One region of the Kineococcus aurantiacus genome, then DNA from elsewhere that is predicted to be linked to it. Evidence: riboswitches for the same ligand, from Rfam matches in the RefSeq annotation. Region 1 holds a riboswitch; each other region holds the start of a gene.

Region 1 (5,243 bases):
GACGCGCTGCTGGCCCAGCTCGAGGGCCCGCCCGAGGACGACGTCGCGCTGCTGGTGCTGCGCGCCCACCCCCAGGACGGCCCCCGCCCGCGGGGGGCCGGGCCGCGGGTCGTGCCGCCGGCGTCCCCCGGGGCGGGGCGGGCCCGGGACGCGCGGTAGCGGGACGGCGCGGGCGCACCCGCGCCGTCCCGCGCCTCAGGCGCGCGCGGCCTTGACCCGCCCCTCCACGATCCCCAGCACGACGTCGGACAGCTTGCCCAGCACCGCGAGCAGCACGATCGCCAGCAGCACCTGGTCGGTGCGGGAGGTGTTCTGCCCGTTGGTCATCTGGAAACCCAGCCCGATCGAGGACGAGATCAGCTCGGCCGCCACGAGGAACAGCCAGCTCTGCGCGAGCGCCAGCCGCAGCCCGGACAGCAGCGCCGGGGCGGTCGCGGGCAGCAGGACCGTGCCGAACAGCCCCAGCCCGCGGCGGCCGTAGGCGCGGCCCACCTCCACGAGGGCGGGGTCGAGGTGGGTGAGGGCGGAGAAGACGGTCGTGTAGACGGGGAAGAACGCGCCGATCGCGACGAGCACGATCTTCGGGGTCTCCCCGATGCCGATCCACAGGCCCAGCAGCGGCACCCACGCCAGCGACGGCACGGCCCGCAAGGCCCCCAGGGTGGGGGACAGCAGCCGGTCCAGGACCCGCGAGGACCCCGTCAGCCCGCCCAGGACGAGCCCGGCCACGGCGCCGCAGCAGAACCCGACGAGGACCCGCTGCACGCTGATGGCGATGTTCAGCTGCAGCTGCCCCGTGGCCCACAGCTGCTGGGCGGCGTGGAACACGTCCACCGGCGACGGCAGCTGGCTGGGCAGGAACACCCCGGCCGCCGTGGTGGCCCACCACGCCGCGACCAGCAGCACGGGCACGACCGCGCCGAGCCACCAGCCCGGCCGGCGGCGCGGCGCGCGGCCGGCCGGTGCGGCCGGGGCGGACGTGGTGGGCGCGCTCACGCGGCGGTGGCCTTGCGGGCGAAGTCGGGCACCAGCAGCGTGTCCAGCGCCTTCGTGGCGGCGTCCTCGGAGGGGACGTCGCCGGTGGCGGCCATGAGCGGCACGATCCCGGCCAGCACGGTCCGCTGCGCGTCGCCGGGCACGCCGTCGAGGTCGAGCGTCGTGCGCTCCAGGACGCGGGCGGCGACCTCGGGCGACAGCTGCGCGGCGGTCGCGTAGAGGGTCGCCAGGTCGGCGGGGTTCGCCAGCGCCCACGCGCGGGCCGTGGCGTACGCGTCGACGACCTGCTGGACGAGGTCGGGGGAGTCCTGGACGAACTGCTCGCGGGCGTTGAGGACGCCGTAGGTGCAGAAGTCGACGTTGCGGTACAGCAGCTTCGACCCGGCCTGCAGCTCCGAGGCGGCCATGTTCGGGTCCAGGCCGGCCCAGGCGTCGACGTCACCGCGCTCGAGGGCGGCGCGGCCGTCGGCGTGCTGGAGGTTGGTGATCTCGACGTCGGTGCCGGACAGCCCGGCGCCGGCGAGCGCCTGCTGGAGGAAGAAGTACGGGTCGGTGCCGGTGGTGGCGGCGATCCGCTTGCCGCGCAACCCCGCCACGTCGGTGAGGGTGGAGTCCTTCCCGACGACCAGCGCGGTCCACTCCGGCTGGGAGTACACCGCGACCGTCTGCACGGGCGAGCCGTTCGTGCGGGCCTGCAGCACGGCCGACCCGGCGGTGGAGGCCAGGTCCAGGTTGTCGTTGCGCAGGAACTCGTTGGCCTTGTTGCTGCCCGCCGACTGCTCCCACTGCACGGTGAGCCCGGCGTCCTCGAGCAGCTTCTGCTCGCGCACGACGAGGCTGAGGGGGTTGTAGAGGGCGTAGTCGAGGCGGACCCGGTCGCCGCCGGATCCGCCGGAACCGGCGGAAGCGCCGGAACTGGCGGGGGCCGAGCCGGTGGACGACTCGCCCCTGACGCAGCCGGCCGCGGTCAGGGCCAGGGAACCCAGACCAAGGCCGAGCAGGGCGCGACGGGTGGTGGTGGGGGGCAGCGTGGACACAGTTCTCCCGTGGAGGTGGGTGGGGCGGGTTCTCGGGGTGCCCCCGGAGGGGGCGGTCAGGCGGAGCGGGGGACGCCGAGCAGGTCGAGCAGCTCGACGCGCAGCCGGGCGGTGGCGGCGTCGGCGCGGTCGCGGGGACGGGGCGCACCGACCCGCAGGTCCCGGACGATCCCGGCGCCCTGCCCGCTGCCGGTGTCGCCGAGGACGAGCACCCGGTCGGCCAGGTGCAGGGCCTCGTCGACGTCGTGGGTGACGAACACGACGGTGGCGCCCGTGCCGCGCTGCACCTCGTCGAGCAGGTCCTGCATGCGCAGGCGGGTCAGGGCGTCGAGCGCGGCGAACGGCTCGTCGAGCAGCAGCACGCCGGGGCGGCGGACGAGGGCGCGGGCCAGGGCCGCGCGCTGGGCCATGCCGCCGGAGACCCGGCGCGGCCGGTGCCCGGCGAAGTCGGCCAGCCCCACGACGTCCAGCCAGCGCAGCACCTCGGCCCGGCCCTGCGCGCGGGCCGTGCCGCGCGGCAGGCCGAAGGCGACGTTGCCGGCCAGGTCCCGCCACGGCAGCAGCCGCGGTTCCTGGAACACCACCGCGGTGCGGGGGTGCACCCCGCGCACGGGCTGCCCGGCGACCTCCACCGTCCCGGTGGAGGGGGTGTCCAGCCCGGCGAGGAGCCGCAGCAGCGTCGACTTGCCGCTGCCGGAGGCCCCCACGAGGGCGACGGTGCCGCCCGCGTCGAGCTCGAGGTCCAGGGGGGCCAGCACCCGGTGCTCGCCGAAGCTGCGCCCGACGCCGCGCAGGCGCACCCCGGCGGCCTCGACGCGGTCGGCGGCCCGGGGGCTGGCGGTGGGGGCGGTCGTCACGGTCTCCTCCATCGGTCCCGGCATGAGCACCACACCCCCGTGGGGGCGGTTGCTGCGGCGTCGACGAGCCAGGTCTCTCGGCCGCTCTGGATGGTGCGCACACTCTAAGCCAGCCGCGGGGGTGCCGCCGCCACCCGGTGCGCCGCAGGTGCGCGGCGGGTGCGCGGCGGGTGCGCTGCGGTTGCCGAGCGGCGCCGCTGCGGCACGCTGACCGGGTGGTCACCGCCCCGCCCCTGCCCCGGCCCGTGATGATGCACCAGCACTGGGACGACGTCGCCTTCCTGCACTGGGAGGTCGACCCCGACGAGGTCGCCCCGCACCTGCCGCCCGGCACCCGCCCCGACCTGTTCGCCGGCCGCGCCTACGTCGGCCTCATCCCCTTCACCCTGCGCGGGGCCGGACCCGGGGGCCGGGCCGCCGTGCCGTACCTGGGGACGTTCCTGGAGACGAACGTGCGGACGTACTCCGTCGACGAGCAGGGGCGGCACGGCGTGGTGTTCGCCAGCCTGGACGCCTCCCGGCTGGCCGTCGTCCTGGGCGCGCAGACCGCGTTCGGGCTGCCGTACCGGTGGTCGACGCTGCGGCACGCGGTGCGGGTCCGCGACGGCGCGCGGGAGCTGCTGTGGACGTGCCGCACCCGCGACGGCGTCACGAGCCGCGTCGCGGTCCGCGAGGGCGCGACCCGGCGGGTGGAGCCGGCCCGGGACGACCTCGGCGACTTCCTCACGGCCCGCTTCGGCCTGCACGTGGAGCACCTGGGCCGCACGTGGTGGATCGCCAACGAGCACGAGCCGTGGCCATTGCGGGACGCGCAGGTGCTGGAGCTGGACGACGGTCTCGTCGCGGCCGCCGGGTTCACCGTGACCGGCGCACCGGCGCACGTGGCGTTCGCGCGGCGGGTCACGACGCGGTTCACCACGCCCCGCCCGGCGGCGGGGGAACCGTCCCGCGCGCTCGTGCGTTGACCGGGAACACGTCCCCGGGGCACCGTCCCCCAGACCAGGAGAGGACCGCCGCCGCCGATGCGCGACGACGATCGCCCTTCAAGTACCTCGAGCACGCCCGGCCACGGTGAGGTGCTCCCGTGACGGACGTGCTCGCCCTGCTCCTCGGTGTCGTGGTGGTGTTCGCCATCACCGTCGCCACGGCCTGGTTCGTGGCCCAGGAGTTCGCCTTCATGTCGGTGGACCGGTCGGCGCTGGGCGCCCGCGCCGAGGCCGGCGACCCCGCGGCGCGCCGGGCCCTGCAGGTCACCCGCCGCACCTCGTTCATGCTGTCCGGCGCGCAGCTGGGCATCACCGTCACGGGCCTGCTCGTCGGGTACGTCGCCGAACCCCTCATCGGGGAGTCCCTCGGGGCGCTGCTGGGCGGGGTCGGGGTCCCCGCCGCGGTGAGCGTCGGCGTCGGGGCCGTCGTGGCGCTGCTGTTCTCGACGTTCGTGCAGATGCTGTTCGGGGAGCTGTTCCCCAAGAACCTGGCCATCGCGCGGCCCGAACCGCTGGCGGTGCGGCTGAGCCGGTCCACGCTGGTCTACCTGCGGGTGTTCGGCTGGCTCGTGCGGTTCTTCGACCAGGCCTCCAACGCGCTGCTGCGGGCGCTGCGCATCGAACCCGTCCACGACGTCGAGCACGCCGCGACGGCCAGGGACCTGGAGGCCATCGTGGAGGAGTCCCGCGAGAGCGGTGACCTGCCGCCGGACCTGGCGGTGCTGCTGGACCGGATCCTGGACTTCCCCCAGCGCGACGTCGAGCACGCCATGGTGCCGCGCTCGCGCGTCGACACCGTCGACGAGTCCGCCGACCTGGGCCTGGTGCGCGCCCTCATGGCCGTGGGGCACTCCCGGTACCCGGTGCTGGCCACCGGTTCCGGCGACGTCCTGGGGGTCGTGCACCTGACCGACCTGCTCGCGACGGCCGAGGACGACACGGCGCACGTCACGCGCATCATGCGGGTCCCGCTCGTGGTGTCGACCCTCACCCCGCTGCCGCAGGTGCTGCGGCAGCTGGCCGGGACGAAGAACCAGCTCGCCTGCGTCGTCGACGAGTACGGCGGTTTCACGGGGGTCGTGACGGTCGAGGACCTCGCCGAGGAACTCGTCGGGGAGATCACCGACGAGCACGACGACGAGGACCCGACGTACGTCCCCGTGGAGGGTGACGGGGTGTGGGAGGTGTCGGGGGAGGTCCACGTCGACGAGGTCGAGCGGTCCCTGGGCGTGGACCTGCCGCGCGGCGACTACGAGACGGTCGCCGGTCTGGTCATCGCCGCCCACGGCGGCCTGCCCGAGCAGGGCACCGAACTCGTGCTGGACCTGCCGGCCGACCCCGGCGACCTGGAGGCGCGGCCGCGGACG
Region 2 (5,243 bases), 670 kb from region 1:
CCAGCACCAGCAGGACGACGAGCCCGGCCAGCACCAGGTCGGGGCGCTCGAGCCACGACGGGACCGGCCGCCGGGGTGCGGCGGCCCGGCGGTAGCGCTCGTCGATGTCGAGGACGTCGAGGACGGCCTCGGGGGCCTGCCGGCTCACGAGGCGCTCCCCACGAGGGTCCGGGTCGAGGGCCGGGGCCGGCGCGGTGCCCCCTGGACCCGCACGCGCGGGTCGATCACCGGGTAGAGCAGGTCCACGACGAGGTTGGTGACGACGAAGACGGTGGCGGCCAGCAGGACGAGCCCCTGCACCAGCGGGATGTCCTGCCCGTTCACGGCCGTCACGGTGAGCCGGCCGATGCCGACCCGCGAGAAGACGGTCTCCACGACGACGGCCCCGGCGAGGAGGTTGCCCACGATGACGCCGCCGATGGTCAGCGCCGGGAGGGTCGCGTTGCGGAAGGCGTGCCGCAGGTGGACCCGCGCCCGGGAGGCGCCCTTGGCGCGGGCGGTCTCCACGTACGGCTCGGCCAGCGCGGTGCGCAGCCCGCGCGCCAGGACCTGCGCGATGGAGGCCGACACCGGGATCGCGAGCGTCACCGAGGGCAGGACGAGGCTCGCCGCGCCCTCGTTGCCCAGGGCCGGGAAGACCGGGACCCGGAAGGAGAGGACCTGGATGAGCAGCAGGCCGACCCAGAACGTCGGCAGCGAGACCCCCAGCGGCGGCAGCGCCAGCAGCAGCGTGCGCACCCACGCCCAGCGCGTCCAGGTCGACAGGAACGCGGTCCCGACCCCCAGGACGAGGGCGAGGGCGAGGGCCGACGCGGTCAGCAGCGCCGTCTGCGGCAGCGCCTGCCCGATCTGGGAGGTCACCGGCGCGCCGTTCTGGATGGAGGCGCCGAGGTCCAGGTGCAGCGTCCTCCACAGCGCGTGGGCGTACTGCACCGGCAGCGGGTCGTCGAGGCCGTGCTCGGCGCGCAGGGCGGCGACCTGGGCCGGGTCGACGGTGGACTGCTCCCCGCCCTGACCGCCGGCGAGCATGATCTCGACGGGGTCGCTGGGCAGCAGGTAGAGGATGACGAACGTCACGGTGTAGGCCGCCCAGAGGACGACGACGGCCTGCCCCAGCCGGCGGGCGACGTAACCCGTCACGACTGCTTCCAGGCGTCGTAGAACCACAACCGCGAGGAACCCTCGAACTGCAGGTCGTGCACGTCGTCGTGGGCGGCGATGACGGTGGACAGCTCGAAGAGGGGGATCGAGTGGGCGTCCTCCACGAGCAGCTTCGAGGCCTGCGCCACGAGCTGGGCGCGCTGGGCGGTGTCGGGGGTGGCGGCCTGCTGGGTGAGCAGGTCGTCGACCTGGCTGTGCGCGCGGTGGTTCACGTTGCGCGTCTCGGTCGAGAAGATCGTCCGCAGCACGTCCGGGTCGGACCGGGTGAGGTTGTAGAACAGGACGTCGCAGTCGCCGGAGTTCTGCAGCGCGGTCGTCTCGGCCGTGGTGCCCTGCTTGAGCTGGAGGTCGATGCCGACCGCGCGCACCTGCTGCTGGACCAGTTCCAGGACGGCGGTGGTCGACTGCCAGAACGTGACGGTGACGGTGAGCTTGCGGCCGTCCTTCTCCCGGATCCCGTCCGCCCCCTCGACCCAGCCGGCCTGGTCGAGCAGCGCGTTCGCACCGTCGACGTCGAGGGCCAGGGCGGCGGAGTCGTCGGGGGCCGCGGGCGTCGAGGCCGACAGCGCCGAGCTGACCGCGACGTCGTCGGGGTTGAGGATGCTGACGAGCTGCTCGCGGTCGATGGCCTTGGAGAAGGCCTGCCGGACGCGCTCGTCGGAGAAGATCGGCCGGGACTCGTTGGGGAAGAAGTTGTACGGGATCCCCGGGTTCGCGCGGCGCTGCGTCCAGAACCCGTTGCCGTCGAACTGCGGCAGGTCCTGGGAGGCGATGCCGGTGGTGGCGTCGATCTGCTTCGACTGCAGCGACCCGGTGCGGACGCTGGCCTCGGGGACGACCTGGTAGGTGATCGAGTCCAAGTGGGCCTCCCCGGAGTGCTTCGAGCCCGTCGGCGCCCAGTCGTAGCCCTTGCGCTTGTCCAGCACCGTCTTGTCGTCCTTGGTGTAGCTGCCCACCGTGAACGGCCCCGACCCCACGAGGGTGCTCCCGTCGCAGCGGGTCGCGGGGTCGGCCGTGGTGGTCGGCACCGACAACAGGCCCAGCGACATCGTGGAGGTCGCCTGCAGGAACTGCGCGCTGGGCGCCGAGAACGTCACGACCGCCGTCTGCGGGTCCGGCGTCTGCGTCCCGGTGTACCCCTGCAGGTAGGTCGACCCCAGGGAGGCCTTCGCCCCCAGCGCCACGATCCCGTCGAGGTTCGCCTTGACCGCCGCGGAGTCCACGGGGGTCCCGTCGGAGAACGTCGCCCCCTGCCGCAGGTGGAACGTGAAGGTGGTGGCGTCGGGGCTGACCTCCCACGACTGCGCCAGCCACGGCTGGATCTTCCCGTCGAGGTCCTGCACGGTGAGGGAGTCCACGAGCTGGCGGCCGATGTTCAGCGCGTCGTTGTTGCCGACCTGCTGCGGGTCGATGCAGCCGGAGTCGACGGAGATGGCGAAGGTGAGGTTCCCACCGTCCACGGGCGTGGCGTCCGCGGGGTTCTGCGCGCTGCTCTGCCCGCCGCTGCACGCGGTGAGGACGAGGAGGCCGGCGAGGGTGAGGGCGGACAGGGGCGTGCGGGTGCGCAAAGGGGCTCCAGGCTGGGGGAACGGCGGAGGTGCGCACCGGCCGGAGGCGTGCGGTGCGCGGGCGCGCGGGAACGTCTCCCGCGCGCTCAGGGGGCGCTGGTCAGCGACAGCCGGAGGAACCGGTCAGGCAGAAGTCGACGACGCGGCGCCAGATCGCGGTGTGGGACGTGCGGTCCACGAGAACTCCTCCATCGGTCCTGGCGGAAGCACCCGCGCCCGTCTCCGGGGGGTTGCTGCGGCGTCTCTGAGCCAGGTCTCTCAGCCGCTCTGGATGGTGTGCCCTGCCACCATAGGGGACCGCGCACCGGATCCTCAAGACCCGCCCGTCCCCACCCGTCGTTGACGCCGGGATCGTCCGCGTGCCACGCTCCGGAACAGGTCACGAGTGCTGCCGCGAAGCCCCGGCTCGGCAGCCGGCAACCCCCTCGCACGGCGTGGGGTGCCCCGGGTGAGGACCCGGTCCTGCGGAACCCGCAGGGCAAGGCAGTGCTCCGCGGGCCCCCGCGGCGCGACGTCCCCCGGCACGACTGCCGCCCAGGCCACCGCCGGGATCCCCCGCCCGCCGTTCCACGACACCGGGAGAACCGACCCGTGAAGTTCCTCGCGATGACCCTCATCACCCACACCCCCGACCCGGTGACGGGGGTGTGGCCGACCCAGCACGAGCGCTTCACCGAGGTGGTCGAGAACGCCACCCTGGCCGAGCAGTGGGGTTTCGACGCCTACGGCGTCGGGGAACGGCACGAGCGCCCGTTCCTGTCCTCCTCCCCCACCGTCGTCCTCTCCAACATCGCGGCCCGCACGTCGCGGATCAAGCTGTTCACGACCGTCACGACGCTCAGCCTGCTCGACCCGGTGCGTGCCTACGAGGACTACGCGACCCTGGACCACCTCGCGGACGGCCGCCTCGAACTCATCGTCGGCAAGGGCAACGGCGCGGCGCAGGCGAACCTGTTCCACGTCACGACCGACGACCAGTGGGACCGCAACGCCGAGGGGTACGAGCTGTTCCGCCGGTTGTGGCGGGAGGAGCAGGTCACCTGGCAGGGCCGGTTCAGGCCGTCGCTGGACCGGGCCGAGACCTGGCCGGCCCCCTACCAGCGCGACCTGCGGATCTGGCACGGCAGCGCGACCAGCGAGGAGTCGGTCGAGGTCGCCGCGGCGGCCGGGGACCCGCTGTTCTCGGCGAACGTCACGTACCCGATCGACACGTACGCCCGGCTCGTGGAGCACTACCGCGAACGGTGGGCCGCGCACGGGCACGACCCGGCCGACGCGCTCGTGGGAGCGGGTTCGGCGGGCAGCTTCGTGGCCCGCACCTCCCAGGAGGCGCGCCGGGTCTGGCGGCCGCACTTCGAGGCCCGCCAGAAGGCGTTCGCCGGCAGCGGTGTCCCGGCGGTGTGGGAGGACTTCGAGGACTTCCTCGCCCGCAGTTCCGCCCTCGTCGGCTCCCCCGAGGAGGTCGTCGACAAGGTCGGCCGCTACCACGCCCGGTTCGGGCACGAGGTGACCGCGCTGCACTTCGACCGCTCCGGGTTCAGCGAGGCGCAGCACCGCGAGAACTGGGACCTGTTCACCACCGACGTGGCCCCCGTGCTGCGGCGGCAGTTCCCGTCCCGGCCGCTCGTGCCGGCCCCGGCGCAGGCGCAGGGCCGCGCCCCGCTCGTCCCCGCCGCGTCCTGACGCGGACAGTTCCCGGCACGACCTCAGCCCAGCCCCAGGTTCCCCCGCAGCGTGCCCGCCGCGTACTCGCGCCGGAAGAGCCCGCGCTCCTGCAACCGCGGGACCACGAGGTCGGTGCACGCCTCCAGCCCCGCCGGCACGTGCGTGGGGATGACGGTGAACCCGTCCGCGGCCCCGTGCTCGAACCAGTGCTGCAGGTCGTCCGCGACCTCGTCGGCGGACCCGACGAGGAGCCGGTGGCCGTTGGTCGCCGCCGCGTGCCGCGCCAGTTCCCCCAGCGTCCAGCCGGCCCGCGCCGCGGGCCCGAACAGCAACGCCACGCGGCTGCGTCCCAGGGAGCTGGGCGGCAGGTCCCGCACGGGTTGCTCCGGGTCGGCCCCCGTGAGATCCAGCCCGGAACGCCACGACAGCTGCCGCAACCCGGCCACCGTGTCCTGCAGCTCCTGCAGCTACGCCCACACCTCCTGCGCCGCAGCGCGGGTCGCCGCGACGACCGGCAGCACACCGGGGAACACGAGGACCTGCTCCGGTTCACGTCCGTGCACCCGGGCGGCGGCGTGGACGCGCTCCCGGAAACCTCGTCCCTCGGTGGGGTCCTGCGCGACGGTACAGACGACGTCGACGAACTCGGCCGCGCGCAGGTAGCGGGTCGCGTGGTCGGGGAACCGCGCCGGCCCGAAGTTCGCGACCACGTCGGCGAACTGGCTCGTGACGGCGTTCCAGCCGGCCCGGCCGTGGCTGATGCGGTCCAGCGACGCGAACTGCCGGGCGAGGTCGCAGGGCTCGCTGAACGTCGTCGACGCGGTCGCCACCAGACCGAGGTGCCGGGTC
Region 3 (5,243 bases), 990 kb from region 1:
CGCCGTCCGCACCGAACCCGGGACCCACCTGTACGTGCCGCACACCAGCGCCACGGAACCCCTCGTGCGGCTGGTGTACGCCGTGTACGCCGACCGCGCTGCGCACGAGCGGCACAACGCCGCGCCCGGGATGGCGCGGTTCCTGCGCGAGCTGCCGGACCTGCGCGCCACCGTGCGCGTCGAGGAGCTCGTGCCCACCCCGGACGTCCTGCCGGCCTGAGGCCGGCGGTCCCCGCCCCCCGAAGGAGCCCCCGTGTCGCACGACACCCCCGCCCGCGTCGCGGCCCCCGCCGCCGACCGGCCCGAACTGGCCCACCGCCTCGCCGCGGCCACGGTCACCGTCCTGGGCCCCGACGGCGCCCCGCTGGCCGACCGCGAGGTGACCCTCGCCCAGCGGAACCACGAGTTCCTCTTCGGCTGCATCGGCTTCGACTTCGTCGCCCACGCCGGCGGGGAGGACCTCGACGGCGCGTCGTCGTTCTTCGGGGCGTCCGCGCCCGCCGACCAGGTCGACGCGCTCGCCGAGGCGTGGTTCGGGCTGTTCAACGCCACGACCCTGCCGTTCTACTGGGGTGAGTTCGAGCCGGTCCGGGGCCGGCCGGCGACCGACCGCCTGGTGAAGACCGCCCGGTGGTTCGCCGACCGCGGCGTGCTCGTCAAGGGGCACCCGCTGACCTGGCACACGGCGGCGCCGGACTGGCTGCTGGACCTGAGCACCGCCGAGGTCGTCGAGGCCCAGCGGGCCCGGATCCGGCGCGAGGTGGGCGGTCTGGCCGGGCTCGTCGACACCTGGGACGTCGTCAACGAGTCGGTCATCATGCCGGTGTACGACAAGTACGACAACGGCCTGACCCGGGTCGCCCGCGAACTCGGCCGCACCGCCACCCTGGCGGTGGCGTTCGGGGAGGCCCGGGCGGCGAACCCCGCCGCGACGTTGCTGCTCAACGACTTCGACATGTCGCCCGCCTACGAGAGGGTCGTCGAGGAGGCGCTGGAGGCCGGTGTCGGCATCGACGCGCTCGGCCTGCAGAGCCACATGCACAAGGGCTACTGGGGCGAGGAGCGGACCCACGACGTGCTGGCCCGGTTCTCCCGGTTCGGCCTGCCGCTGCACTTCACCGAGAACACGCTGGTCTCCGGCGACCTCATGCCCGCCTCGGTCGGCGACCTCAACGACCACCAGGTCGACCACTGGCCCTCCACCCCCGAGGGGGAGCAGCGGCAGGCCGACGAGCTCGTCCGGCACCTGAGCACCCTCGTGGCGCACCCGTCGGTGCAGGCGTTCAACTACTGGGGCCTGACCGACGCGACCACCTGGCTCGGCGCCCCCGTCGGCCTCGTCCGGGCCGACGGGACCCGCAAACCCGCCTACGACGCGGTGCACGCGCTGGTGAAGGGGCAGTGGTGGGTCGCCCCCACCACCGTGCGGACCGACGCGGACGGCCGCCTCGCGGTCCACGGCTTCCGGGGCGAGTACGAGGTGTCGGCGGGCGGCGCCCGCGCCGGGGTGCGCCTGGACGGCACGGCGGCCGCCCTCGAGGTGCGGCTGGCCGCGGGGACCGGCCGGTGACCCGCCGCCCGACCCGGGAGGTCCACGGCTTCAACTACGCCGGTTCCTGGGGCACCTCGGGCCTGGACCTGTGGCAGCACCACGACCACGGGCTGATGGCCGTCGAGGTGGCCCGCGGCAAGGCCGCGTTCCCCGGCTGGAACACCGCCCGCTGGTGGCTGTCGCACGAGGCGTTCCAGCGCGACCCCGGGCGGTTCCTGGCCAACCTCGACGCCGGGCTGGGGGTGTTCGCCGCGCACGGCATCGCGGTGGTGCCCGTCCTGTTCAACCGCTGGCGCGACCCGGTGTGCGACTTCGGCGGGGTCCCGCTGGACCACCTCCTGCCGCACGCCAGCGCCTGGAGCCGCACCGACGACCTGTTCGCCGACCCCCTCGCCGACGGCCCCGACGTCGCCCCCGTGCAGCGGATCTTCCGGCGCTACCTCCTCGACGTCGTCACCGCCCACGCCGACGACGAGCGGGTCTGGGCGTGGGACCTGTGCAACGAACCCCTCATGGGCGCCTACGTCCACGACGAGGACAGCCCGCTGCGCACCGCCGAGCTGCGCTGGCTGCGGTGGTGCCGGGGCGTGGTCCTGGCCGCCGGGGCCCGGCAGCCGCTGACGGTGGGCAACTACGCCGACGTGGCCGCGCTGCGGGCCACCGAACCGGTCAGCGACGTCCTGGGTTTCCACCCGTACTGGATGTGGCAGGGCATCGGCCCGGAGACGGACGTGCACACCCACGAGGGTTTCGAGGCCTACCTCGACGAGTGCGTCGCCCTCGCCCGCTCGGCCGGCAAGGACCTGTACGCCAGCGAGACCGTCTGGGGCGCCCGCGACGACGCCAAGCACGTCGAGGTCATGCGCTACACGCTGTCCCGGCTGCGGGAGCGGGGGATCGGGTACACCGTGCACGCCCTGCACCACAGCGGCGTCGCCGACCTGCACCGCGACACCCACGGGCCCGTGGGGCACCCGGAGTGGCTGCACTTCCTCGACGCCGACGGCACCGTGCGCCCGGGCCACGAGGCGTTCAACGAGTTCGCCCCCGGCTGAGGCGGCGGCCCCGCGGCCCGCCCCGGCTACGGTGCCGGGGTGCAGATCCGCGAGTACGCCGAGACCGACTGGGCCCGCGTCTGGCCCTTCTTCGACGAGGTCGTCGCCGACGGGGAGACCTACGCCCTGCCGCAGGGACTGACCTCGCAGCGGGCCCGCGACCTGTGGGTGCAGCCGCCGCCGTGGGCGACCTTCGTGGCCGTCGAGGACGACGGCACGGACGACGGCACGGGGGACGGGACGGGGGAGGAGGAGGTGCTCGGGACGGCCAAGTGCGGGCCCGTCCGCCCCGGCGGCGGGGCCCACGTGGCGACGGCCAGCTTCATGGTGTCCCCCGCCGCGCGCGGGCGCGGGGTCGGGCGCGCCCTGGGCGAGCACGTGCTGGCGTGGGCCCGCGCGCAGGGGTACCTGGCGGTGCAGTTCAACGCCGTCGTCGAGACCAACACCGCGGCCGTCGCGCTGTGGACGTCGCTGGGCTTCGCGATCGTCGGGACCGTCCCGCAGGCCTTCGACCACCCCGAGCACGGGTACGTCGGCCTGCACGTCATGCACCGCTTCCTCTGAGCCTCCTCCCCGGCCCGGCCCCGGGGCCCTCCGCCATGCCCTAGGGTGGGCGGACCATCCAGAGCGGCCGAGAGACCTGGCTCGTCGACGCCGCAGCAACCCCGCGAGGGGTGCTCATGCCAGGACCGATGGGAGGAACAGTGGGTCACGCCGGCGACCTCACCCCGCGTGAGGCCTTCGAGCTCGTCCGGGACGACCCGGACGCGGTCCTGGTCGACGTCCGCACCGACGCCGAGTGGCGGTTCGTGGGGGTCCCCACGGGCCTGGGCGCCGAGCCCACGCTCGTGTCGTGGCTGCCGGTGGACCCCGAGCGCTTCCTCGCCGACCTGGCCGCGGCCGGCCTCACGCCCGGGTCCGGCCGCAAGGTCGTCTTCCTGTGCCGGTCCGGGCAGCGCTCGGTCGCCGCGGCCGAGGCGGCCACGGCGGCCGGCATCGCGCCGAGCTACAACGTCCTGGACGGCTTCGAGGGGCCGCTGGACGCCGAGGGCCACCGCGGCGCGGTCGGCTGGCGCGCCGCGGGCCTGCCCTGGAAGCAGTCGTGAGCGACACGCGGTGCGGCGCTGCCTGGACCGAGGAGACGCGCCGACGGAGTCGTCGCGCGGATCCGGGGGAAGGCGGCGCCACGGGCACCGCGACGGAGCGAGCGGGGGAGACGTCGTGAGCGACGCGCGGGACTGGCGGCCGGACACCACGGCCGTCCGCGGCGGCCTGGCCCGCTCGCAGTTCGAGGAGACCGCCGAGGCGATGTACCTCACGTCCGGCTACGTCTACGGGTCCGCCGCCGACGCCGAGGCCGCCTTCTCCGGTGACGTCGACCGGTACGTCTACTCCCGCTACGGCAACCCGACGGTGTCGGTGTTCACCGAGCGGCTGCGGCTCATGGAGGGCGCGCAGGCCTGCTACGGGCTGGCCAGCGGGATGTCCGCGGTGTTCTACGCCCTGGCCGCGCTGCTGGGCGCCGGGGACCGGGTCGTCGCCGCGCGCAGCCTCTTCGGGTCCTGCTTCGTCATCCTCGACGAGATCCTGCCCCGCTGGGGCGTCGAGACGGTCTTCGTCGACGGCGAGGACCTCACCCAGTGGGAGCAGGCGCTCGCCGTGCCCACCCAGGCCGTGTTCTTCGAGACGCCCGCCAACCCCATGCAGACCCTCGTCGACATCGAGGCGGTCACCGAGCTGGCCCACGCCGCGGGCGCCGCGGTCGTGGTCGACAACGCGTTCGCCTCGCCCGTGGGCCAGCACCCGCTGCGGTTCGGGGCCGACGTCGTCGTGTACTCGGCCACCAAGCACATCGACGGCCAGGGCCGGGTCATGGGCGGTGCGGTGCTGGGCACCGAGGAGTTCATCGGCGGCCGGTTCCGGGAACTCACCCGGCACACCGGCCCCACCCTCAGCCCGTTCAACGCCTGGACCCTGGCCAAGGGGCTGGAGACCCTGGGCCTGCGGGTCCGGCACTCGGCGGCCAGCGCGCTGCGGATCGCCGAGCACCTCGAGCAGCAGCCCGGCGTCCGCTGGGCCCGCTACCCCCTGCTGCCCAGCCACCCGCAGTTCGACCTGGCGAAGCGCCAGATGGACCTCGGCGGCACCATCGTGACCTTCGAGCTCGACGCCCCCGCCGGGCGCGGCAAGGAACGCGCCTTCGAGGTCCTCGACGCCCTGCGGGTCGTGGACATCTCCAACAACCTCGGCGACACCAAGTCGCTGGCCACCCACCCCGCCACCACGACGCACCGGCGGCTGGGGCCGCAGGGTCGTGCCGCCATCGGCCTGACCGACGGCGTGCTGCGGTTGTCCGTGGGTCTGGAGGACCCCGACGACCTGCTCGACGACCTCACCCGCGCCCTCGCCTGAACCACCCGAACGGAGAACACCCTTGTCGCAGCAGCAGATCCCCGTCTCCCACGCCGGCAGCCTGCCGCGCACCCCCGAGCTCATCGCCGCCAACGAGGCCCGGCGGGTCGCCGAGGACGGTTTCACCCTCGAGCGCACGCCCGAGTTCGAGGCGCTGCTCACCCGCGCCGTCGTCGACCTCGTGCAGCGGCAGGAGGACCTCGGGGTGACGATCGTCGGCGACG
Region 4 (5,243 bases), 2.0 Mb from region 1:
GCGCAGCGCGGAGATCGTCCCGAGGGAGACGTGGTCGCCGAACACCGCCGGGTCCAGCGGGCGGTCCAGCGGCAGGGCGGTCAGGTCGGTCTCCAGGTCGCTGGACCAGTGCAGCGCGACCTCGCGCAGGACGTCCTCGCCCGGGTGCGCGGAGGCCTCGACGACGCGGTCGGCCTCGGCGGCGCTCGCGACGAGCTCGGGTTTGACGACGAGCAGGACGCGCACGTCGGAGGCCTTGCGGCCCGCCAGCGCGGCCGCGTCGAGGACCCTGCGCCGGTACTCGCGGACCCGGTCGACCCGCAGGGGCGCGAGGGCCAGCTGCACGTCCGAGCGCGACCCCGCGAACCCCAGGCCCCGGGGCGACCCGCCCGGGGAGACCAGGACGGGGTCGCCCGAGGAGAACGGCAGGGCGTTCAGCGGGCCGTCGAGGCGGAAGTGCTCCCCGCGGTGGGCGAAGGCGTCGATGCGGGTGCCGTCGGCGAACCGGCCCGTGACGGGGTCGGCGACGAGCGCCTCGGGGTCCCAGCTGTGCCACAGCCGGCGGACCACGTCGATCCACTCCTCGGCGCGGTCGTAGGCGACGTCGTGCGGGACGGGGTCGAGCCCGACGTGCCGGGCGCTGCCGGTGTCGGTGACGAGGTTGATCCCGAACCGGCTGCCGGACAGGTGCTGCAGCGTCGCGGCCTGCCGGGCGGCGAGGTACGGCGGGGTGATCCCCGCGTTGACCGTCGGGACGACCCCGAGGTGGGTCGTGGCGGCGAACAGGTACGGCGCCAGCAGCAGCGGGTCGTGCTTGGGGCCGCCGTAGGCGGCGCGCACCCGCAGGTCCAGGGTCTGCGGGTTCCCCAGCGAGATCGCGTCCTCGACCACGACGAGGTCGAACCCGGCCCGTTCGAGGTCGCGGACGGCGTGGGCGTACAGGTCCGGGCGCGTCCAGTCGTCGTTCCACGCCTGGTAGTCCCGTCCCCAGCCCTGCGGGCCGAAACCCCGGGAGAAGAAGTAGCCGAAGTGCTGCAGGCGTCCCATCAGGCCGCCGCCCCCTCGCGCTCGCGGGAGGCCACGAGGGCCTGCTCCAGGTCCCCGAGCAGGTCCTCGGGTTCCTCCAGCCCGATGGACAGCCGCACCAGGCCGGGCCAGATCCCGGCGGCGAGCCGTTCGTCCTCGCTGCGGTGGGCGTGCGTGGTGCTGGCGGGGTGGATGACCAGGGAGCGGACGTCCCCGACGTGGGTCATCCGGGTGAACAGCTGCACGGCGTCGACGAACCGTTGGGCCGCAGCGCGTCCACCCTCCAGCGTCACGGACAGGACCGCCCCGGTGCCGCGCGGCAGCAGGCGGCGGGCGACGTCGTGGGAGGGGTGCCCGGGCAGCCCGGCGTGGTCGACGCCGACGACCTCGGGCCGGGCCTGCAGCCAGCGCGCGACGGTCTCGGCGGTCGCGCTCTGGCGGCCCACCCGCAGCGAGAGGGTCTCCAGCCCCTGCTGGACCAGGAAGGCGTTGAACGGCGAGATCGCCGGGCCCAGCCGGGAGGCGACGACGGAGCGGGTGTGCTCGACGTAGGCGCGCTGCGGGCCGTGGCGCTCCACCCAGCTCATCCCGGCCAGGACGTTCGCGGGGTCGGTGAGGTGGGCGAAACCGCTCCAGTCGAAACCGGTGCCGGTGACGACCGCGCCGCCCAGCGCCGAGCCGTGCCCGGCGAGGAACTTGCTCGCCGAGTGCACGACGACGTCGGCGCCGTGCTCCAGCGGCCGCAGCAGGTAGGGCGTGGCGAAGGTGTTGTCCACGACGAGCGGGACGCCGTGGCGGTGCGCGACGGCGGCCACGGCCGGGACGTCCAGGACGCTGTTCTTGGGGTTGGCGACCGACTCGGCGAAGAACGCCCGGGTCGTCGGGCGCACGAGCCGCTCCCAGTCCCCCGGCCCGGCGGCGAAGTCGACGGCGATGCCCAGGCGGGCGAAGTTGTCCAGCAGCAGCCCGCGCGAGCCCTCGTAGAGGTCGGCGGCGGCCACCACGTGGTCGCCGGCGCCGAGGATCCCCAGCAGGGCGACGGTGATCGCGGCCTGGCCGGTGCCGAGCAGGATCGCGTCGGTGCCGCCCTCCAGGACCGCCAGGCGGCGTTCGACGGCGGCCGTCGTCGGGTTGCCCATGCGGGTGTAGACGTAGCCGTCGTCCTCGCCGGCGAAGCGGGCGCGGGCGTGCTCGAAGTCGTCGAAGACGAACCCGGCGGTGAGGTGGACGGGCGTGACCCGGGAGCCGGTGACCGGGTCCGGTTCGGCGCCGGCGTGGACCTGCTGGGTGGTGAAGCCGTACGGGGCGTGCGTCATCGCGGGACCTTCCTGGGGCGGAGCGGGGTGGGGGCGGATCGGGCGGTCAGGCCCGACACGTCGTCCCGGCGCTGCGCAGGAGGTCGACGACGAGGCGTCGCGTGAGCGGTTCGATCGGCACTGCGGGTCCCTCCCCATCGGTCCTGGCGGGAGCACCTACCCCGGCGGGGCGGTTGCTGCGGCGTCGACGAGCCAGGTCTCTCGGCCGCTCTGGATGGCTCTCCCAGTGGACGGCACGGCCCCGACCCGTGTCAAGCGCTTCACCGGATCGGGCGCGGGGTAGCGTGCGCGGTCGTGATCCTCACGGCGATGGTCTTCTACCCCGGCGGCGAGCACCTCACGAGCTGGCGGCTGCCGGGTGGGCGGCCGGACGAGTACGTGAGCTTCGGGTACTACGAGCACTTCGCGCGCACCGCCGAGCGGGCGGGGTTCGCGGCCGTGTTCTACGCCGACGAGCTGTACGTGTGGGACCGGTTCGGCTCCGGCGTCGAGCACGTCGCGAACGTGCGGCCCGAGCCGTTCGGCCTGCTGGGGGCGCTGACCCGCAGCACCGAGCGGATCGGCCTGGTCGCGACCGTCTCCACGACGTACAACGAGCCGTTCCACACCGCCCGGCAGGTCGGCACCCTGGACTTCCTCAGCTCCGGGCGGGCCGGGTGGAACCTCGTGACGTCGGCCAGCGACGAGGAGGCCCGCAACTTCGGGCTGGAGCGCAACCTGGACCACGCCGCGCGCTACCGCCGCGGCGCCGAGTTCGTCGAGGTCGTGCACGGCCTGTGGGACAGCTGGGACGACGGCGCGATCCGCCCCGACGTCGCCTCGGGCCGCTACGCCGACCCGGCCGGGATGCACGTGCTGGACCACGAGGGGGAGTTCTTCCGGGTGCGGGGCCCGCTGAACCTGCCCCGCCCGCCGCAGGGCCGTCCCGTGCTGTTCCAGGCCGGGTCCTCCGAGGACGGCCGGCGGCTCGCGGGCCGGCACGCCGAGGCCGTGTTCGTGCCGGGCTCGGCCCCGCTGCCGGGCGCGCGCAGCCTCTACGAGGACTACAAGCGGCGCGCCGTGGAGAACGGCCGGGACCGCTCGCACCTGCTCGTGCTGCCGGCCCTGTCCCCCGTGCTGGGCGAGACCCCCGCGCGCGCCCTGGAGCGGCTGGAGGAGATCGAGGCGCTGACCCCGGACCGGCTCAGCCTGGACTGGCTCTCGCACCACCTGGGGGTCGACCTGTCCGACCGGCCGCTGGACGAGCGGTTCGAGTTCGACTTCAGCAGCGGGTCGAACCAGGTGCAGACGGTGTTCGAGGGGGTCCGCAAGCTCGTGGACCGCGAGCGGTTCACGCTGCGGGAGCTGTACCGGGCGATGCTGCGCCGCCGGTTCCTGCCCGGCACCCCCGAGCAGGTGGCGGACTGGATGACCGAGCGGTTCACCGGCGGCGCGGCGGACGGTTTCACCCTGGCGTTCTCCTCCCTGCCCACCGGGCTGGAGGAGTTCGCCGAGCAGGTGGTGCCGCTGCTGGTGCGACGCGGGGTGCTGGCCCCGGAACTGCCCGCGGCGACCCTGCGGGAGAACCTCGGCCTGCCCGTGCCGCCCAGCCGCTACCGGTGAGCCGCTACCGGTGAGCCGCTACCGGTGAGCCGCTACCGGTGAGCCGGGGGGCCGTTCAGGCGCCCAGCTCGGCCAGCCGCGGGACCACGGCGTCGCCGAACCGCTTGACGCTGCCGGGTTCGAAGTAGCCCCGGAACCCGCCGTGGACGTGGGTGACGCCGAGCGCGGCCCACCCGCGGGCCTGCTCGAGGAACCCCTCGACGTCGTCGGGGTCGGCGACGGCCATGACGGTCTTCTCGATCTCGTCGTAGTCGCGGCCGAGGTCCTCGCAGTGGGCCCGCAGGACGTCGAGCTTGCGGGCGATGTCGTCGCCCCCGAACAGGTTGCAGGCGTCGGCGTACTGCGCGACCAGGCGCAGCGTCTTCTTCTCCCCGCCGCCGCCGATGAGGATCGGCGGGTGCGGGCGGCGCAGCGGCTGCGGGCTGTTGAGGGTCCGGCCGAGCGCGTAGTGCCGGCCGGTGAAGGGTTCCTCGGAGTCGGACCACATCTGCCGGCAGATCCGCAGCGTCTCCTCCAGCCGCTCGAAGCGCTCGGCGGTGCCCGGGAAGGGCAGGCCCAGGCCCGTCGCCTCCTGCTCGAACCAGGCCGCCCCGATCCCCAGCCACGCCCGGCCGCCGGAGAGCACGTCGAGGGTGGTGACGAGCTTGGCCAGGAGCCCCGGTTCCCGGTACGTCACCGCGGTCACCCAGGCGAGCAGCTCGACGCGCTCGGTGCGGGCGGCCAGGAAGCCCAGCGTCGTGTACGCCTCCAGCATGGCCCGCTCGGCGTCGCCGATGGGCGGGATCTGCCACAGGTGGTCCATGACGCTGACGCTGCGGAAACCGGACTCCTCCGCCTCGCCGACGACCCGCAGGAGGTCCTCGCGCAGGGCGGCGGGGCCGCCGGGGTTGGTGAAGTCCGAGACGTGCAGGCCGATGCGCACGGGGTGCTCCCTCGTTCGGTGCCGGTGGTCCGGGGCGAACCTACGCCCGCCCCCCGCCACGCCGCACCCGGATCGGTCCCCGGGCCGTGGAGGGGTCCACGACCCGCCCGCCCTGGGTGATCTCGGCCTCCCCCGCCGCGACGAGCCGGCGGGCGGCCGAGCGGGCCGGTTCCCGCAGCTCCTGCCAGTCCGCGCCGCCGACGGCGCGCGCGACCTCCTCGGGGTCCACGGTGCCCGCGGGGCCGCGTTCGTCCAGCAGCCGGCTCAGGGCCGCCTGGAGCGCGCCGTCGACGCCGGCGGCCGCCTTGGCCCGCCGGCGGCAGGCGTCGGAGCAGTACCGGACCTGGTCCCAGTCGCGTTCCCACTTCTTGCGCCAGGTGATGGTCCGCCCGCAGACG

The links. Region 1 has a riboswitch for S-adenosylmethionine ahead of BJ968_RS09110 (ATP-binding cassette domain-containing protein). Riboswitches for the same ligand answer to the same signal wherever they lie in the genome.
Region 2: it holds a riboswitch for S-adenosylmethionine, as region 1 does, so the genes downstream of both, BJ968_RS05840 (LLM class flavin-dependent oxidoreductase) here and BJ968_RS09110 (ATP-binding cassette domain-containing protein) in region 1, are expected to answer to the same signal.
Region 3: it holds a riboswitch for S-adenosylmethionine, as region 1 does, so the genes downstream of both, BJ968_RS04300 (rhodanese-like domain-containing protein) here and BJ968_RS09110 (ATP-binding cassette domain-containing protein) in region 1, are expected to answer to the same signal.
Region 4: it holds a riboswitch for S-adenosylmethionine, as region 1 does, so the genes downstream of both, BJ968_RS18850 (O-acetylhomoserine aminocarboxypropyltransferase/cysteine synthase family protein) here and BJ968_RS09110 (ATP-binding cassette domain-containing protein) in region 1, are expected to answer to the same signal.

What each region holds. Positions count from the first base shown of each region.
Region 1 is NZ_JACCBB010000001.1:1,886,010-1,891,252, reverse strand. It holds gene BJ968_RS09125 (SpoIIE family protein phosphatase) at 1-159, shown strand, start outside; gene BJ968_RS09120 (ABC transporter permease subunit) at 196-996, opposite strand; gene BJ968_RS09115 (aliphatic sulfonate ABC transporter substrate-binding protein) at 993-2,033, opposite strand; gene BJ968_RS09110 (ATP-binding cassette domain-containing protein) at 2,090-2,833, opposite strand; SAM riboswitch class I at 2,896-2,987, opposite strand; gene BJ968_RS09105 (YqjF family protein) at 3,106-3,855, shown strand; gene BJ968_RS09100 (CNNM domain-containing protein) at 3,975-5,243, shown strand, end outside.
Region 2 is NZ_JACCBB010000001.1:1,216,999-1,222,241, forward strand. It holds gene BJ968_RS24180 (ABC transporter permease) at 1-106, opposite strand, end outside; gene BJ968_RS05830 (ABC transporter permease subunit) at 145-1,140, opposite strand; gene BJ968_RS05835 (ABC transporter substrate-binding protein) at 1,137-2,729, opposite strand; SAM riboswitch class I at 2,915-3,007, opposite strand; SAM riboswitch class IV at 3,107-3,220, shown strand; gene BJ968_RS05840 (LLM class flavin-dependent oxidoreductase) at 3,321-4,412, shown strand; gene BJ968_RS05845 (LLM class oxidoreductase) at 4,436-4,771, opposite strand; gene BJ968_RS05850 (LLM class flavin-dependent oxidoreductase) at 4,862-5,243, opposite strand, start outside.
Region 3 is NZ_JACCBB010000001.1:899,189-904,431, reverse strand. It holds gene BJ968_RS04320 (antibiotic biosynthesis monooxygenase) at 1-220, shown strand, start outside; gene BJ968_RS04315 (endo-1,4-beta-xylanase) at 254-1,570, shown strand; gene BJ968_RS04310 (glycoside hydrolase 5 family protein) at 1,567-2,607, shown strand; gene BJ968_RS04305 (GNAT family N-acetyltransferase) at 2,647-3,171, shown strand; SAM riboswitch class I at 3,223-3,306, shown strand; gene BJ968_RS04300 (rhodanese-like domain-containing protein) at 3,312-3,713, shown strand; gene BJ968_RS04295 (O-succinylhomoserine sulfhydrylase) at 3,829-5,019, shown strand; gene BJ968_RS04290 (cobalamin-independent methionine synthase II family protein) at 5,042-5,243, shown strand, end outside.
Region 4 is NZ_JACCBB010000001.1:3,929,330-3,934,572, reverse strand. It holds gene BJ968_RS18855 (LLM class flavin-dependent oxidoreductase) at 1-1,026, opposite strand, end outside; gene BJ968_RS18850 (O-acetylhomoserine aminocarboxypropyltransferase/cysteine synthase family protein) at 1,026-2,321, opposite strand; SAM riboswitch class I at 2,453-2,542, opposite strand; gene BJ968_RS18845 (NtaA/DmoA family FMN-dependent monooxygenase) at 2,616-3,923, shown strand; gene BJ968_RS18840 (TIGR03560 family F420-dependent LLM class oxidoreductase) at 3,979-4,845, opposite strand; gene BJ968_RS25935 (DUF3253 domain-containing protein) at 4,886-5,243, opposite strand, start outside.